Regions from separate parts of the Nocardia sp. NPDC057455 genome, predicted to be linked through region 3. Evidence: riboswitches for the same ligand, from Rfam matches in the RefSeq annotation. Region 3 holds a riboswitch; each other region holds the start of a gene.
The links. A riboswitch is a leader RNA that binds a small molecule or an ion and turns the genes downstream of it on or off. The one in region 3 is predicted to bind S-adenosylmethionine.
Positions count from the first base shown of each region.

Region 1: it holds a riboswitch for S-adenosylmethionine, as region 3 does, so the genes downstream of both, ACFU5M_RS17130 (aminotransferase class V-fold PLP-dependent enzyme) here and ACFU5M_RS14180 (rhodanese-like domain-containing protein) in region 3, are expected to answer to the same signal.
Region 2: it holds a riboswitch for S-adenosylmethionine, as region 3 does, so the genes downstream of both, ACFU5M_RS28355 (hypothetical protein) here and ACFU5M_RS14180 (rhodanese-like domain-containing protein) in region 3, are expected to answer to the same signal.

Region 1 is NZ_JBHVDM010000037.1:28,494-34,176, forward strand. Features, by position in the region: gene ACFU5M_RS17110 (crotonase/enoyl-CoA hydratase family protein) at 1-64, opposite strand, end outside; gene ACFU5M_RS17115 (2-oxo-4-hydroxy-4-carboxy-5-ureidoimidazoline decarboxylase) at 263-577, shown strand; gene ACFU5M_RS17120 (YbaK/EbsC family protein) at 632-1,108, shown strand; gene ACFU5M_RS17125 (flavin reductase family protein) at 1,196-1,747, shown strand; gene ACFU5M_RS17130 (aminotransferase class V-fold PLP-dependent enzyme) at 1,787-3,106, opposite strand; SAM riboswitch class IV at 3,154-3,267, opposite strand; gene ACFU5M_RS17135 (Pls/PosA family non-ribosomal peptide synthetase) at 3,973-5,683, shown strand, end outside.
Region 2 is NZ_JBHVDM010000095.1:14,643-20,325, forward strand. Features, by position in the region: gene ACFU5M_RS28340 (ABC transporter permease) at 1-135, opposite strand, end outside; gene ACFU5M_RS28345 (ABC transporter permease) at 267-1,271, opposite strand; gene ACFU5M_RS28350 (ABC transporter substrate-binding protein) at 1,274-2,893, opposite strand; gene ACFU5M_RS28355 (hypothetical protein) at 3,003-3,788, opposite strand; SAM riboswitch class I at 3,816-3,909, opposite strand; gene ACFU5M_RS28360 (hypothetical protein) at 4,300-5,007, shown strand; gene ACFU5M_RS28365 (glycosyltransferase) at 4,991-5,683, opposite strand, start outside.
Region 3 is NZ_JBHVDM010000028.1:55,695-61,377, forward strand. Features, by position in the region: gene ACFU5M_RS14175 (O-succinylhomoserine sulfhydrylase) at 1-1,125, opposite strand, end outside; gene ACFU5M_RS14180 (rhodanese-like domain-containing protein) at 1,122-1,538, opposite strand; SAM riboswitch class IV at 1,553-1,669, opposite strand; gene ACFU5M_RS14185 (hypothetical protein) at 1,733-2,182, opposite strand; gene ACFU5M_RS14190 (FAD-dependent oxidoreductase) at 2,559-4,022, shown strand; gene ACFU5M_RS14195 (amidohydrolase family protein) at 4,108-4,983, shown strand; gene ACFU5M_RS14200 (DUF456 domain-containing protein) at 4,987-5,433, opposite strand; gene ACFU5M_RS14205 (CaiB/BaiF CoA transferase family protein) at 5,631-5,683, shown strand, end outside.

The sequences.
Region 1 (5,683 bases), on a different contig from region 3:
CGATCAACGTCACCTGCGCGACGTGATCCTTGGTTTCGACGGTGAAAGCCTGCCAATCTGTCATTTGTACAGCGTATCGAGACCACACCGGGCCGGTATTCCGGCCCGCGCGACCTCGGTATGCGAGGATTCGCCGTGCAGCCTCGCGATATGTAAATCCTGTGCAAACTAGCGACGGCGCACTGGTTCCCGGCAAGGGATACAGCGGATCATGGTCGAGTCAGCAAACCTCATCTGTCGGTTTCCGGAGGACACCATGCTGATGCATCGGGGAATCGGCCTGGGCCGATTCAACGGTTTGCCGCGCGGCCGCGCGATTCACGCCCTCTACGAATGCTGCTGCATCGTGACGTGGGCAGCAACGCTGGCCGACGCTCGCCCCTATCCGGATCGGGACGCGCTGCTGAGCAAGGCCGATGCCGAACTGCTCGCGTTGTCCGGGCAGGACGTCGACCGCGCCTTCGAAGCGATTGCGCACGAACCGGTCTCGTCACGCGACCCGGGTGAACTGGCGCGGATCACCCGCGAGCGAATCGCCGGAATGCTCGGGCCCGCCGAGGGCTATCCGGAATACTGAGCCCGCAGCGCGACTTGCCCGGCGTACCGACGGCAATCGCTCTACCCTGGTGAGATGCGCAGGTCGTCATTGCCACCGGTCGCCTGCCGGGTCGCGGACACCCTCATCTCCCGGGGTCATCACGGTCTCATCGTCGCCCAACCGGAACCGACCCACACCGCCGCGGACGCCGCGCGGGCACTCGGCGTCGACCTGGGGGCGATCACGAAATCACTGGTGTTCCTGCTCGACGACGACCCGGTGCTGTTGCTGGTCTCGGGGGCGCATCAGGTCGACTTGGTGAAGACCGGCGCGCGCCTGGAGGGGACGCTGACCCGCGCCCCCGCCGATACGGTGCGGGCGGTGACCGGTCAGCCCATCGGCGGCGTCGCACCGGTCGGTCACCCGACCAACCTGCCCACCTGGGTGGACAACGCGCTGGGACGCCACCGGGAGCTGTGGGCCGCGGGCGGGCATCCGAACACCATCTTCCGCACGTCCTTCTCGGAGTTGCTGCGGATCACCGCGGGTCTTCCGATCGACGTCGACTGACTCGGAATAGTCGCGGCGAGCCCGATACCGGCACGAGTGCGACCCACGCCACCCTCACGGCGGAGAGTCCGGGCGTAGGTTCGTGAGGTGACCGAAGCACCACGGCCCGAGACGGAACTACAGATCCCCGATGATCTGAGCGGCATCACCGCGGAGCAGTATCGCGCCTCCATGCGCCACTATCCGGCCGGCGTCACCGTCGTCACGCTGACTTCGCCGCAAGGGCCCGTCGGCTTCACCGCGACCTCCTTCGCCTCGTTGTCGCTGGATCCGCCGCTGGTGTCGTTCAATATCGCGCACACCTCCTCCAGCCTGTCCGCCATGCTGGACGCCGAGTCGGCCGTCATCCATTTCCTCGGCGAACACCAGCAGCACCTGGCTCACCGGTTCTCCCGGACCGCGCAGGAGCGCTTCACCGACCGTGCCCTGTGGACCACCCTGGACACCGGCGAACCGGTCCTGCACGGCACCCCGATCTGGATGCGCGTCACGGTGCACCAGCTCATCCCCATCGGCGACCACACCTTCGTCGTCGGCTTGGTCACCCGGGTCCACGACAACACCGACGAGAAGCCCGCCGCCGCGCCACTGCTGTACTACAACGGGCGCTACTACCGACCGATCGCCCTGAGCGACTGACCCGAGTTCGCAACCCGCGCGGATCGGGAAACCGCGGCTTCAGCCGACCAGGCAGGGGGCCGCGCCGGTGGGGGCGGTGGAGGTGAAGGGGCGCGTTTCGGGGATGGGGTTCCAGACGCCGTTCTCGGCGGCATAGTTCCACGTGGGGCCCGTTCGCGCGAGAGTGGCGATCGCCTCGATCAGGCGGTCCACGTCGGCGGAGGTGGTGCCGAGGCCGATGCTGGCGCGCAGTGCGCCGTCCAAGCCGAGGCGGGTGAGCAATGGGTGGGCACAGAAACGTCCGTCGCGCACACCGATGCCGTGTTCGGCGGAGAGATAGGCGGCGACGTGGCCGGGGGCGAAATCGTCCAGGGTGAAGGCGACGATGCCGACCGAGTCGGGGCTATCGATCCAGATGCGCAACAGCTGGACGCCGGGAATCGTGGCCAAGCCGTCGCGGAGACGGTCGGCGAGCAGGTGTTCGTGCGCGGCAAGGGTTTCGGCGTCGATGGCACAGAGCGCGTCACAGGCGGCGGCCAGCGCGGCGGCGCCGAGCACGTTCGGCGAGCCTGCTTCGTGCCGCTGCGGAGCGGGTGCCCATTCGGCGGCGTCGCTGCGCACCTCGCGCACCGCGCCGCCGCCCGCCAGGTAGGGCTGCGCCGCGTCGAGCCAATCCCGCTTGCCCACCAGCACACCCGCGCCGAACGGCGCGTAGAGCTTGTGTCCGGAGAACGCCAGGTAGTCGATTCCGGTGTCGCGCAGGCTGATCCGCCGATGCGGGGCCAACTGGGCCGCGTCCACCAGGATCCGGGCGCCGCACTGATGCGCGATGGTGGCCAGCCGCTCCAGCGGAAGCACCTCGCCGGTCACGTTCGATGCGCCGGTCACCGCGAGCAATGCGGCGGGCCTGCTGCACAGTTCGGCGACCAGCCTGCCGATGGTCTCCTCGACCGTGTCGGCGGCCTGCACCACGCGCCTGCCCCGCCTGGTCCATGGCAGGAAGTTGGCGTGGTGTTCGATGTCGAGCACCACGGTGTCACCAGGGACGCAGGAGGCGAGCAGGTTCAGCGAGTCGGTGGTGTTGCGGGTGAAGACCACCACCTGGTCGTCGGCGGCATCGAGGAACCGGGACACCGAACCGCGAGCGGCTTCGTAGCACTCGGTGGAGATCCGCGAGGCGTAGCCCGCGCCGCGGTGCACGCTCGCGTAGTACGGCAGCAACTGCTGTATACGGTCGGTGACCTGCGTCAATGCGGGCGCGCTCGCGGCGTAGTCGAAGTTGGCGTAGGCCGCCGTTCCGCCGTGCACCAGCGGCACACGCAGTTCGTCACCGGATACCCGGGCGAAGGCGGCACAGGGGTTGTCGACAGCAGTAGTCATCACGTGAATCCCGTCGGCTCAGGGACCCGCGATCGAATGATTCGTCGAGTCCGCGCTTGCCGCGCCCGGTTGGGCGGCGGCCGGGTCGTCACCCGGAGCACCCCACCGCGGAGGAGGGTTGCCGGCCAGCAAGCCGGGGCTTTGCGCTGGCACTCGTGACCAGACCCGAGAGTGGCAGAAGCGCCCCGGCGCTGTCAACCACATTCCGCCCGAGTCCCCACGAGCACCGCGTGGACATAACCACCACGCGTCGGCCATTACAAGCACCCCTACGACGACAGGCGAGCCGCGCCCGCCTCGGGATTTCGCACGCCCGCCGGCAACCGGCTCCCGCTCTCGGGCGGGCCCGCCTCGGTTCGCCCGGCGGTTACCGCCGGGCCGGTCCGCCGCCGATGCGACTCGACGCCGGCTCCGGCGCCCCGCTCGTCTCCGTAGAGGCAGAGCTTCTCCGGCGCCATCCGTATCGAACGCGCTGAGCCCGATCGCGGCGGCCCGCTACGGCTCCCTCCATGACCGGCCGGAGCGAGCAGCCTCCCCACGCACCCCGTTGTCGGCGCCCTCGCGGGAACCAGTTCGGGATCACTGTGATGAGCCGAATCACACCCCCGGTTCAGCGATCTTCTGGCGAACACGACAGGCGAGTCGCCAACCAGCAATTTGCCTTGCCGGAGTGGCGAATATCTATCCCACCTGCAACAACACGCACCGCGCCTGCCGATCCGGCATCCGGTCCGGTGAACAACAAGCGACGACAACCCCGAGTACCGTGGACAGCTGGCCATAGCGCTGTTTGCCCTTTGGTAACCCAGCTATGACACAACAACGGGAAAGTGTGAGGCAAGTCGATGGGAGGTGCGCAGAGCACCATGCTCGAGACAGACGTCGACGCGCCGGCGGGCCCGTTGTCACGCGGCGATCGCGCGCCGGAGGCCAGGACGCTCGTCGACATCCTGACCGCGACGGCACTCGCCCATCCCGACGCCCCCGCCATCGATGACGGTCACCTCGTGCTGTCCTATCTGGAACTGGTCGTCGAGATCGAGAAGATCATGGCCCGTCTCGCCACGGCGGGCGTGCGGCCGGGCGATCGGGTCGGCGTGCGCATGCCGTCGGGCACCCGCGGGCTCTATGTGACCATCCTCGCCATCCTCTACGCAAGCGCCGCTTACGTACCGGTCGACGCCGACGACCCGGACGAGCGCGCGCAGCTGGTCTTCGGGGAGGCGCAGGTCACCGCGATCGTGACCGCCGATGGCATCGAGACCACGGCCGCGGGCATTCGCGCCGCGGAGCAGCAGCGCGAGCAGACCTGGTCGACGCTGCCCGCTCCCGGCGACGACGCCTGGATCATCTTCACCTCCGGTTCCACCGGCACGCCGAAAGGGGTTGCCGTCACCCACCGCAACGCCGCCGCCTTCGTCGACGCCGAAGCCGACCTGTTCCTCCACGACGCCCCGATCGGTCCGGGTGACCGGGTTCTCGCGGGCCTGTCGGTCGCTTTCGACGCGTCCTGCGAGGAGATGTGGCTGGCCTGGCGCAACGGCGCCTGCCTGGTGCCCGCCCCGCGTGAGCTGGTGCGCACCGGAGCCGATCTCGGTCCGTGGCTGGTGCGGCGGGAGATCAGCGTGGTCTCGACCGTCCCGACCCTGGCGGCGACCTGGCCGGTGGAGGCGTTGGAGGCGGTGCGCCTGCTCATCTTCGGCGGCGAGGCCGTCCCGCCGGAACTCGCCGAGCGACTCGCCGGGAACGGTGCTGCGGCTCGCGAGGTCTGGAACACCTACGGCCCCACCGAAGCCACGGTCGTCGCGTGCGCCGCGCGCTTGGACGGCCGGTGGCCGATCCGGATCGGCCTGCCGCTCAACGGTTGGGACCTGGTCGTCGTGGACCAGGCGGGTAATCCGGTGGCCGAGGGGGAATCCGGCGAACTGGTGATCGGCGGCGTGGGACTCGCCCGCTATCTCGACCCGGTCAAGGACGCCGAGAAGTACGCGCCACTGCCCTCCGTCGGCTGGGAGCGGGCCTACCGCAGCGGCGACCTGGTTCGCAACGACAGCGCCGGACTGATCTTCCTCGGCCGCGCCGACGATCAGATCAAGCTGGGCGGGCGGCGCATCGAACTCGGTGAAATCGATAACGCCCTGCAGCACCTGCCGGGAGTCACGGGCGCCGCGGCAGCCATCCGGACCACCACGGCGGGTAACAAACTTCTGGTCGGCTATCTGACCGGACCCGGCCCGGACTTCGATGTCAAGGCCGCCCGCGCCGTCCTCGGCGGACAACTTCCGGCACCGCTGGTGCCCAGGCTCGCGGTGGTCGACGAGCTACCCACCCGCACCTCCGGCAAGGTCGACCGCGACGCGCTGCCCTGGCCGCTGCCGAATGCCACCGAAGACGACGACGACAACGACCTGACCGGCACCGCGCAGTGGGTCGCCGGACTATGGGATGCCATCCTGGGCGCCGAGGCCGGCGATCTCGATGCGGACTTCTTCGACCTGGGCGGCGGCTCCCTCGCGGCGGCACAGCTGGTCAGCGCCTTGCGCGAACGGTATCCGCAGATCGCCGTCGCCGACGTCT
Region 2 (5,683 bases), on a different contig from region 3:
TTTCTGGGCGGGCACGCCGGTCAGCGGGTCGCCGCCGGCGAAGACCGACGGCGCCAGCGCCCATCCCACGGCGAGCAGTGCGACCGCGCCCGCGACCAGCAGTCCGGCATTGCCGCGCAGCCACTCCCAGCTCACGGCCGGGCGCCGCAGCCAGGGCAGCACCGCTGCGCGTCCGTCTTCGATGACGTCAACCACGAGTTTTCACCTCCTCGGCCGGCGGCGCGCCGAGCGCGAGTCCGGCGGCGGTACGAATGACGTAAGCGGCTTCAGGCACGGATGATCGCCTCCTCGGCGGCGTCGACGGCGGTCTGCTCGGACCGGCTGCCCACGGCGCGGGAGCGGGCGGCGATGCGCGGATCGAGCAGCGGATACAGCAGATCCACCGCGAGATTGACGCTGACGAACACCACCGAGGTGAGCAGCACGATGCCCTGCACCACCGGGATGTCCTGCGCCAGCACCGCGGTCTGGGTCAGCCGCCCGACGCCTTGGCGGGCGAAAACCGTCTCCACCACCACCGATCCGGCGAGCATGTTGCCCACCAGCACTCCCGCGATGGTGAACGCGGGCACACTGGCCGGGCGCAGCACGTGCGTGCGCTGCACCCACCAGCGTGATCCGCCCTTGGCCAGGGCCACGTCGACGAACGGCTGACGCCAGGTCGTCTCCAGCCCGGCGGTGAGCACCTGCGCGATGACCGCGCCGATCGGCAGCGCCAGGGTGAGCGCGGGCAGCACCGTGCCCGCGAACCCGTGCCCGCCGAACGCGGGCGCCAGCCGCAGCTGGAACGAGAACACCTGCAGCAGCAGCAGTCCGGTCCAGAAGGTGGGCACCGAGACACCCAGCGACGGCAGCGCGGCCAAGGCGTTGCGCAGCCACGGCCGACGGCTCTGAGACGCCGCGAACGCCAGCGCGACGCCACCGATGACCGCGAAGAACAGCGCGGTGCCGGTCAATGCGAGCGTGGCGGGCAGCGCGTCACCGATCGCGCCCGTGACCGGCTGCCCGGTGGCGATGGAGTGCCCGAGATCGCCGCGCACGGCATGCCCGAGCGCGGTCCAATACTGCTCCCACAGCGGCCGATCCAGCCCGTAGCGGGCCTGCAATTCGGCGATGGCGGCCTTGTCCACCGGCGTGCCCGAGCCGCCGCCGTCGGCCGCGATCGAGACCGGGTCGGCGGGCAGCAGGTACAGCACCACGAACGACAGCGTGAACGCCGCCCACAGCACCCAGATCGCCTGCAATGCCCGCAGGACCAGATAGCGCGCCACGACTATCGTCCGCTCAGCCAGGTGTCGAAGAACTGCAACCGCGCCGAGGCCTCGAACTTCAGATCCTGCGTGTTCGCACCCGCCCCGATCGCCTGGGACAGCTCGACGGTCGGGATCAGCAGCCCGGCGTCGAGCACCTGCTCCTGCGCGGTTCGGATGAGCCCGTTGCGGGTCGGAGTGTCGAGGGTGGCAACCTGTCCGTTCAGTGCGTCGTCCAAGGAGGGGATGGGGCCGCGGGAATTGAGATTGCGCCCTTCCAGACCGAAGGAGGTGCGCAGGATGTCGCCGTCGGCGCGGGTGGTGTTGCCGTAGAAGGTGTCGAAGTCCTTGGTGTTCTGCCGTGCCGTGGTCTCCGCCACCGACACCAGGTCCAGTTTCAGCTCGACGCCGACCTGCCGCAGCTGCTGCTGCACCAGTTCGAGGATCGCCTGGTTGCCCGCGAAGACCTGGCTGAACAGCACCGAGAACGTCAACCGCGCACCGTTGTTCGTCCGGATGCCGTCCGGGCCGGGCGCCCAGCCGGCCTGGTCGAGGATGGTGCGCGCCTTCGCCGGGTCGTGGGCCAGGCGCGTCGACAGGTCGGTGTAACCGGGTGTGGTGCTGGCCAGCGTGCTGGTGGCGGGCTTGAACTTCGGGCCGAGCACGGTGTCCACCAGTTGCCTGCGATCGAGGGCGGGCAGCAGCGCCCGGCGCACCGCCGGATCGCGCAGCGGTCCGCGGGTGACGTTCACCTGCAAGCCGAACGGCACACCAGGGTTGGCGGTGCTGAGCACCCGGCCGCCCGCCGCCTCGATCTGCGGAGCGTCCTGCGGCAGCGCGTCGCTGATCGCGTCCAGCTGTCCGGAGGCGAGACTGCCGGTGCGCACGCCGGATTCGGGCACCACGGTGAACTCGATCTTGTCCAGGTAGGCCTCGCCGCGATGGGCGAACACCGCCGAACCCCAGTGGTAGCCGGTGCGCTTGGCCAGCGTCGCGGACGAGTCCTGGCGATAGGCCGCGTAGGTGAACGGCCCGCTGCCGACGTTGTCGCCGAGGCAGCGCTGCTCGGCCGGCTTCGCCGTGGTCGCGTCGGCCAGGATGCCGAGCTGGGCGGTCGAGGACGCCTGTAGGAATTGGGCGTTGGGTTTGCTGAACTCGACCCGTGCGGTGAGCCGGTCGACGGCGGTGGTGCCCACGTAGCCGGTGAGGTAGCTGCTGCCCAAGGGCGCCTTGCCCGAGCCGAGCTGCACGACCGAATCGAACGTGTTGCGCACCGAGTCGGCGGTGAGCGGCGTGCCGTCGCTGAAGGTGACGCCGTCGACGAGGCGGAAGGTGAAGACCTTCGCGTCGGGGGTCGCCTCCCAGCTCTGCGCCAGCCACGGCTTCAGCTCGCCGGTGGTCGGATCCTGGTCGGTCAGCGAATCCACGATCTGCCGGGCCACGTACAACGTCTGGTTGGTGCCTGCCTGGGCCGGGTCCGAGCAGGTCGGCGCCTGGGACAGGCCGTAGCGCAGGGTGCCGCCCGGACGGGGCGGGCCCGCGTCGCCGCCGGGCGCGGCCGAATCACTGCCGCAGGCGGCCACGGTGGTGGCCGCGGCGAGCGCGCCGGCCAGCGCGACGATTCGGTGACGGGTTCGGATCACGAGGCGACTCCAGATACGTCGAGGCGGGCGAGCTGCTCGCGCGGGTGGGGAAAGGCATCGGCGACACCGATCGCCAACGGTCGGCCGGGCATACGGCGGCACTGCTGCGTCATCGGCTCAGCGCTTCTCGGGCAGGCCGGGTGGATTGATTCGAGATTCGGTGACCGCTTCGTTGCGCAGGCCCCAGCGGTCGATCACCTGCTGGTAGGCGCCGTGCTCTAGGGGCGTAGGCCAGCGCGTGCTGCACGGCGGTGATCAGCCCGTTGTCCTTCTTGGTGAGCACCGCGATCTCACCTTGCAGCGCCTCGCCCGCACCGGAGAAGGTGCCCACGATCTTGGTCTGCTTCGCGGTGGCCGCGTGGTAGATCGCGGTCGGGTTGGGGCCGAGATAGCCGTCCAGCCGCTGTGAGGCCAGCGCCAGGTAGTAGTCGGTGACCTGCTGGAAGTAGGCGATGTCGATCGGCGCCAGCCCGTCGGCCCGGTTCTGCTCGTTCCACTTGACCAGCAGTTGCAACTGATTGGTGCCGCTGCCGACGCCGTTCGACAGCCGGGCGACCGCGAGCGCGGTGCCGAGCAGAAAGCCCAGCGCCGTGCCCCAGATGGTCAGCTCCACGGTGACCCGCAACGCCGACAGCACCGAATTCGCGGTGACGTATCGCGCGAACGTCGGCCAGTCCCAGCCCGGATTGGTCGCCAGCCCGTGCACGAACTGGGCGAGCAGGATCAGTGCGGCGGCACCGACCACCCAGCGCCAGGGATGCCGGGTCTCGGCCACAGGCGGCGTCGTGCCGGAATCGGCGGATTCCGGCGCGGGGGCGAGTGCGCCGGTCGGGACCGGTTCACGCGGCGCGACGGTTTCGGGTGCGGCGGCGTCGGGTGCGGTGGACGCACTCATGACGGGTCCTCGATGATCACTTCGATTCCTCCATCGGTCCCGGCGGAAGCACCCGCACCCGGTGGCCGGGGGGTTGCTGCGACGTCGACGAGCCAGGTCTCTCGGTCGCTCTGGATGGTTGGCGCCGACCCCCTGTCAACCGATGTCAGGGGCAAGCCGAATCATGATGCCCAGCAGGAGAAGGCTGGAACAAGAGAAGTAATCACCGTGAGCGTAGATCTTGTCTACGCGGATAGATCGGGTTCTTGTAGTAACCAGGCGTGCGCTGCTGCGCTGCTGTGCCGAGGGCGGTGCGAGCCTGTCACGTCCTCGCGGATGGGCGTTCGCGCCGTATACCGGCGGCCGGATGCAGCATACGACTATCGCCAGGGCTGGAAACGCGAGTCGGCCACGCGGAGGCCAGTTTCGGGCAAACAAGACTCGCCATGAAATTGCTGTACGCAATCTGTGCTGTTGGAGCCGTTTGCCGGAGTACTGTGCCCCTCGATCGTTCCGCCGATGAGGAGGATAAGTGACCATATTGCGCCGTCTGACCCAGTTGTCCGCTGTCGCGACCGGTTCGGTCGCCCTCGTGCTCGCCGGGCCGGGTGCCGCGTTCGCGGCTCCGGAGGCCACGATTCCCGCGTTCTCCGATCTTTCCGCGCCGATCGCCGCCCCCGGTGACCTGTTCGGCGCTTACCAAACCGCGCTCGACGCGCTGCGCGCGCTCGGTATCCAGCCGTTCGCGTACCCGAGCGCGTCGGCGTTCTGCCTCGACAACACCACCGCCGGTCTGGCGCCCGCGGTGGCGGGCGCCATTCCCGGGCCGTGGCCGAAGAACACCGTGCAGCTTCCCGGCCTGGACCTCAGCGCCGTCAAGGCCGGGCAGGCCATGTTCACCTTCGTGCCCTACGGCCTCGGACCGGACGGCGCGAATACCGCGGGGATGCAGGTGGCCTGGCTCAACCTGAGCAACGGACGCAGCGGAACGGCCGCCATGGGTCCGCTGCCCGAAGTCGCCCGCGCGATGATCCCCGCGGCCGTTCCAGCGGACCTGCGGGCCGGTGCCGAGCAGGCGATCCGCGACTTCCTCTTCGCGGCCCTTCCGATGGGCGGGGTGCGCGCGGTCCCGGTGGACACCGGCAAGGGCACCGTTCTCGCCGCGGTGTTCGGCACGGTCCAGAACGGCGCCAAGTCCTGCTTCTTCCTGCCGACGGTCGGAATCACCGCGGTCCCATGATGTCGCGGCCGTCGCGGCGCGGTGCCGTTCCGGTGAGCGAGCGCCCCTTCCAGTGCGCCGTGCCGCGGCGGCGGGCCCGGTGGGAACGCGCCCACAGCAGCAGATACGCCGCCACCGACACCGGATGCGCGAGGGCGGCCAGCACATCCGAGCGTCCCAGCGGGCCGCCGGTTTCGGTCGAGCGGGCCAGCAGTCGCCCGGCGACGGCGGCGAGCCAGCCGATCGCGCCCGTCCGGCGAACCGCGCCCCGGCCGAGCACCGCGGCCACGGGTGGTACCCAATAGGCAAAGGCGGCAACAGATCCCACCGCCGCTCCGCCCGTGACCGTGCCGTCGTAGGCCGACCAAAGCCAGCGAGTGTAGCCCGCGTCCAGTTCGGCGGCGCCGCGATACATCCTGGTGCGGGCCAGCTCTCCCGCGGCCACCAGAACGGTGGCGTGACCGGCTCGCCGCAACGTGCGGGCGATGTCGAGGTCCTCGGTGACGCTCCCGGCCACGGCCGTGTGGCCGCCGACCGCACGGTACGCGGCATTGTCGAACACGAGGAACTGGCCGCAGGCCACCGCCGTAGCGGGCCGCAGACTTCGTTCGGCCACGCCGATCGGCAGTGTCGAAGCCCACGACCAGCACAGCAGGGGCTGCACCACGGCCTCCGCCACGGAATCGGCCACTTGCAG
Region 3 (5,683 bases):
GGTGGCCCGGCCTTCCGGGCCCATGGCGCGGTGCGTCGTGGTGGCCGGGTGCGTGATCAGGGTCTTCGCGTCGCCGAGGTTGTTGGAGATGTCGACTATGCGCAACCGGTTGAGGACTTCGAAAGCGCGCTTCTTCGCCTCGTTCGCGGGCGCGTTCAGTTCGAAGGTGACCACGGTGCCGCCCCCGCTCATCTGGCTGGTGGCCAGCGCGTGCTGCGGATGGGATTCCAGGAACGGGTACCGCACCCAGCTGACGGCCGGGTTGCTTTCCAGGAAACGAGCGATCCGCAGGGCGGACTCCGCCGAGTGGCGTACCCGCAGCGGCATCGTCTCCAGGCCCTTGAGCAGTGTCCACGCGTTGAATGGGCTCAGCGCCGGACCGGTATGGCGCATCAGCGTTTTCACCGGGCCATCGATGTAGTCCTGAGCGCCGAGGATCGCGCCACCGAGCACGCGGCCTTGGCCATCGATGTGCTTTGTCCCCGAGTAGACCACCACGTCGGCGCCGAGTTCGAAGCTACGTTGCAGCAGCGGAGTGGCGAACACGTTGTCCAGCACCACTTTCGCGCCCGCCGCGTGCGCCAGCTCGGTCACCCGGCGCACGTCGACCAAGGTCTGCATCGGATTGGCGGGCGTCTCGAAGAACACCGCCCGGGTGGGCACCGACAGCGCCTGTTCCCACTGGTCGAGATCCTCGCCGTCGACGAAGACGGTCTCCACGCCCCAGCGCGGCAGGATTTCGTTGCACACCACGAAGCACGAGCCGAACAGGCTGCGCGCCGCGACGAGCCGGTCGCCCGCCTTCAGCAGCGCGCCCAGCGCGGTGAACACCGCGGACATGCCGCTCGCGGTCGCGAAGCACGCCTCGGCGCCGTCGATCAGGCGCATCCGCTCCTCGAACATGGCCACCGTCGGGTTGCCGTAGCGGGAGTAGACGAAGTGCTCGACCTCGCCGGTGAACGCGGCCTCGGCGGCTTCGGCGCTCTCGTAGACGAAGCCGGAGGTCAGATAGAGCGCCTCGGCGGTCTCCTCGAAACCGGAGCGCCGCAACCCGCCGCGCACGCCCAGCGTCGCGGGACCGACGCCGCCGGGCAGCGGCTTGTCGAACGCGCCGCCGGTGATCACGACTGCCGCCAGGGCAGTCCGAGAGCACGCCAGCCAGCACTGCCGCGATGCCCGAATTCGTCGAGCGGGCCTTCGAAGCCCTCCAGCACGTTGTAGGAGGTGCGGTAACCCGCCGTGGTGGCGGCGATCGCCGCGCCTATCGAACGCTGACCGGAGCGACAGAGGAAGACGAGGGGAGCCTCGGGGTCGTGGCCGTCGAGCGCCTGCCGAAGCTGCTCGACGAACGCCTCGTTACGCGCGCCCGAGGAGTCGACCCACTCGATCAGCACGGTCGGCCGTTCGATCGCGCTCGTATCGGGGACGCCGACGAACTTCCATTCCGCTTCCGTGCGCACGTCCACGAGGACGGCTTCGGGATTGTCCCGCAGCAGCTCCCACGCCTGCTGCGGAGTGATGTCACCGGCATAACTCATGTGCACCTCCTGCGAATCCGCACTTGCCGCACCCGGGACCAGGGCGCCGCCAGGTCGTCACCCGGAGCACCCCACCGCGGAGGAGGGTTGCCGACCAGCAATGCCGGGGCTTGACACTGGTTCTCATGACCTTCGACTGAGATTGCACCGACCCGGGTCATCGTGTCAAACGGTGGCGCACACTGCGCGAACGCTCAGGTGCAGACCAGCCACTTGCCGCCGGATCTGGTGAGATTCCAGGTCGAGGTCCGCTCTCGCCCGTCCACCTTCGTGGTCACGGTCGCCTTGCCCCGGTCGCCGTCCATGATCGGGTTGTCGATTTTCGTGATCTCGACCGGCTTTCCGACGCCGTCCTGGCCCGCCAGCGGCGAGCGGCTCGCGTCGAAACCCAGGCACGCGGTGCCGGGCGGCGGTACGGCGTCGCTGCGGTTGGCGCCGTCCACGAAATTGCGGACGGCCGCCACGATGCGGTCGGCTTCTGTGACATTTTTCTCAGCCGGCGACAGCACACCACCGAGCACGATCGCGATCAACACGATCGCCGCGACCACCGCGGCCGCGATGAACGGGGCCGCCGAACGCTTGTCGGTCTGATCGACCCGGATGATCTCGTCCTCGCCCGCGGTCGGCTGCTGTTCGGTCATGGCTCGATGATCCCTGGTCGGCGCGGGTATCGAGCGCTCGGCCCCCGGCTGCGGACACCGGCGGAGCCGGCTCGGTCCCGGCGGCCGCGATAGGCCGCGCTCGAGCGGGTAAGCGACGATTGTGGCTTTTCACGGCATCCGCCGAGTTCACGCACCGACGCGGGGCGGCATCGACCATCCCGATAGAATCGCGGGAGGGCGGCCTGCTGTCATAGCGAATCGGCAGCTCCACGCCGCGGCGAACGGAGCACCGTGCAGCCACGAGCCGGCAACGCCGGCGTCCGCACCGAGGGTGCGACCGAGCCGGTGCGTCAACTTAGCCTAAGCTAAGCCAGACGTCCTTAATTGTTTCGACCATAAAGGTGCGCGTAAAGAGATGACCGAACAGAGTGCAGTAGAGGACGGCGGTGTTCGCGAGCCCTCCGTGGTGACGCAGGCTTCCTCCTCCGGGCCCGACGCGCACACCGCGAGGACCCGCCCGCTCCGCATCGCGATCGTGGGCGCCGGACCGGCCGGGATCTACGCCGCCGACGCACTGATGAAGTCCGATGCCGAGGTGAGCATCGACCTGTTCGAGCGCATGCCCGCGCCCTTCGGGTTGATCCGCTACGGCGTCGCGCCCGACCACCCGCGGATCAAAGGCATCATCACCGCCCTGCACAAGGTGCTGGACAAGCCGCAGGTGCGCCTGCTGGGCAATATCGACTACGGCACCGACATCACGCTGGACGACCTGCGGGCCTTCTACGACGCGGTGATCTTCTCCACCGGCGCCAACGCCGACCGCGCGCTGCCCATCCCCGGCATCGATCTCGACGGCTCCTTCGGCGCCGCCGACTTCGTCTCCTGGTACGACGGCCACCCCGACGTCCCCCGCACCTGGCCGTTGGACGCGGAGAAGGTCGCCGTCCTCGGCGTCGGCAACGTCGCCCTCGACGTCGCCCGCGTGCTGGCCAAGACCGGCGACGAACTGCTGCCCACCGAGATCCCGCCGAACGTCTACAAGGGCCTCACGGCCAACAAGGCCGTCGAGGTCCATGTCTTCGGCCGCCGCGGGCCCGCCCAGGCCAAGTTCACCCCGCTGGAACTGCGCGAACTCGACCACTCCCCCACCATCGAAGTCATCGTCGACCCCGAGGACATCGACTACGACGAGGGCTCCGAAGCCGCGCGCAGGCATTCCAAGCAGGTCGACATGGTCGCCAACACGCTCGAGCAGTGGGCCATCCGCGACGCCGGCGACCGGCCGCACAAGCTGTTCCTGCACTTCTTCGAATCCCCCACCGAAGTGCTCGGCGAGAACGGCAAGGTCGTCGGCCTGCGCACCGAGCGCACCCAGCTCGACGGCACCGGTAACGTCAAGGGCACCGGCGTGTTCAAGGACTGGGACGTGCAGGCGGTGTACCGCGCCGTCGGCTATCTGTCGCAGAACCTGACCAACCTGCCGTTCGACGACCAGGCGGGCACCGTGCCGAACGAAGCGGGTCGCGTGATCGCCGACGAGAACGCCGACGGCGCCGCGCGCTACCTGCCCGCCACCTACGTCACCGGCTGGATCAAGCGCGGCCCGGTCGGCCTGATCGGCCACACCAAGGGCGACGCCAACGAGACCATCGCCTGCCTGCTGGACGACGCTCCCGGCTTCACCCCGGCGCAGCGGCCCGACCCCGAGGCCGTCACCGAATTCCTGGAGAGCAAGGGCATCCCGTTTACCACCTGGGCCGGCTGGTACCGCCTCGACGCACACGAACGCTCCCTCGGCGAACCCGAGGGCCGTGAGCGCGTCAAGGTCGTCGAGCGCGAGGACATGCTGCGCGCCAGCGAACCGCACAAGGTCTGATCACCCCGGCTGCGACCGACTCCGCTGCCACCGCCACACCCCCGCTGTGGCAGCGGAAAATTCGACCCTGAGGCATTCTGTACAAGTGTTCGATGCCCACCTGCACATCTTCGACCCGCGATTCCCGCTGGCCGAGAACGAGGGCTACCTGCCCGACCCGTTCACCATCGCGGATTACCGCAAACGCATGTCGCGCTTCGACGTCGCGGGCGGCGCGGTGGTCAGCGGGTCGTTCCAGGGCACCGATCAGACCTACCTGAAGGCCGCCCTCGCCGAGCTCGGCGAGGGCTGGGTCGGCGTCACCCGGCTCGACTTGGACGCCTCCGACGAGGAGATTCTGGAACTGGACCGCATCGGCGTGCGCGCGCTGCGGTTCAACCTCAAGCGCGCGGCGGCCGACATCACCGGAATGACGTTGCAGGCGCTACGCGCGCACGAGCTGGTCGGCTGGCACGTCGAGGTCTACATCGACGGCACGATGCTGGCCTCGCTGCAACCGGTCATCTCCAAGCTGCCCGCGTTGTCGGTCGACCATCTGGGCATGTCCGCGGAGGGGCTGCCCTTCCTGCTCGATCTCGTCGACCGCGGAGCCAAGGTCAAGGCGACCGGTTTCGGACGGGTCGCGATGAACGTGGCCGACACCCTGCGCCGCATCCACGCGGTGAATCCCGGAGCCCTCATGTTCGGCACCGATCTGCCCGGCACCCGAGCCGGACGCCCGTTCCGGGACTCGGACGTGGATCTGCTCTGCGACGTGGTGGGCACCGACATGCACGCGGTGCTCGAGGACAACGCGCGCGCGTTCTACCGGCTCCCGGCCCGCGAGCGCGTCGTCCGTGACGATCCGGCCCCCACGCTGCCGCTGTACCGCCCGCAACCGCCGACCCTCCGGCTGCGCCGCGACGAACTCCCGGAAAGCGGGGCGGGCGACACGATCCCGTTCCCCGCCATCGATCGGTAGCGCTCACACGACGAAGACGCCGACGAGCCAAACGCCGGTGGCCAGCAACGCGCCGAAGAGTTCGATCAGCATGGACAGGCCGACGCCCTTCAACGCGTGCACCGTCGCCTGCCATGCCTGCCGATTGACGCGCAGCCGCTGGAGTTCCGAAAGATACACGCCGAGAACGAAACCCACGAACAGGCCGATCACCGGGATCACGAAGAAGCCGACGATGCCGAGTACCGCGCCGAGGAAGACCGCCCGGCTGGACACGCCCGCGTCCTTCATCCGGCGGCCGGGCCAGACGTATTTGACGACCCCGGAAAGCACCAGCAACAACGCGCTGATCGCGAAGACTGTCCACGCCGTGGCGCCACCGGTGAGGGCGGCCCAGACGGCGATGGCCGCGAAGATCAGGATCACGCCCGGCAGGATCGGCACGACGACTCCGACGAGGCCGACCAGCATCGCGAGGCCGGCGAGAAGGTTGTACCACCCCTGATCAGACAGCGCTTCCACACGTGCAGCCTAGAGCGGCGCGCAGTCGCGAGCGAGCCGTAGCGCCGCGGCGTTATTGTCGTACTGTCAATACACCCCTCCCGGTCGCGTCCGGGAGGACGTACCGGTCACCGGTGCGCTGGATCAACGACGAACCGAGGTAGGGCGTGAGTACTCCATCCACCGCCGAGCAGGGCCCGCTCGCGGGCATCAAGGTCAT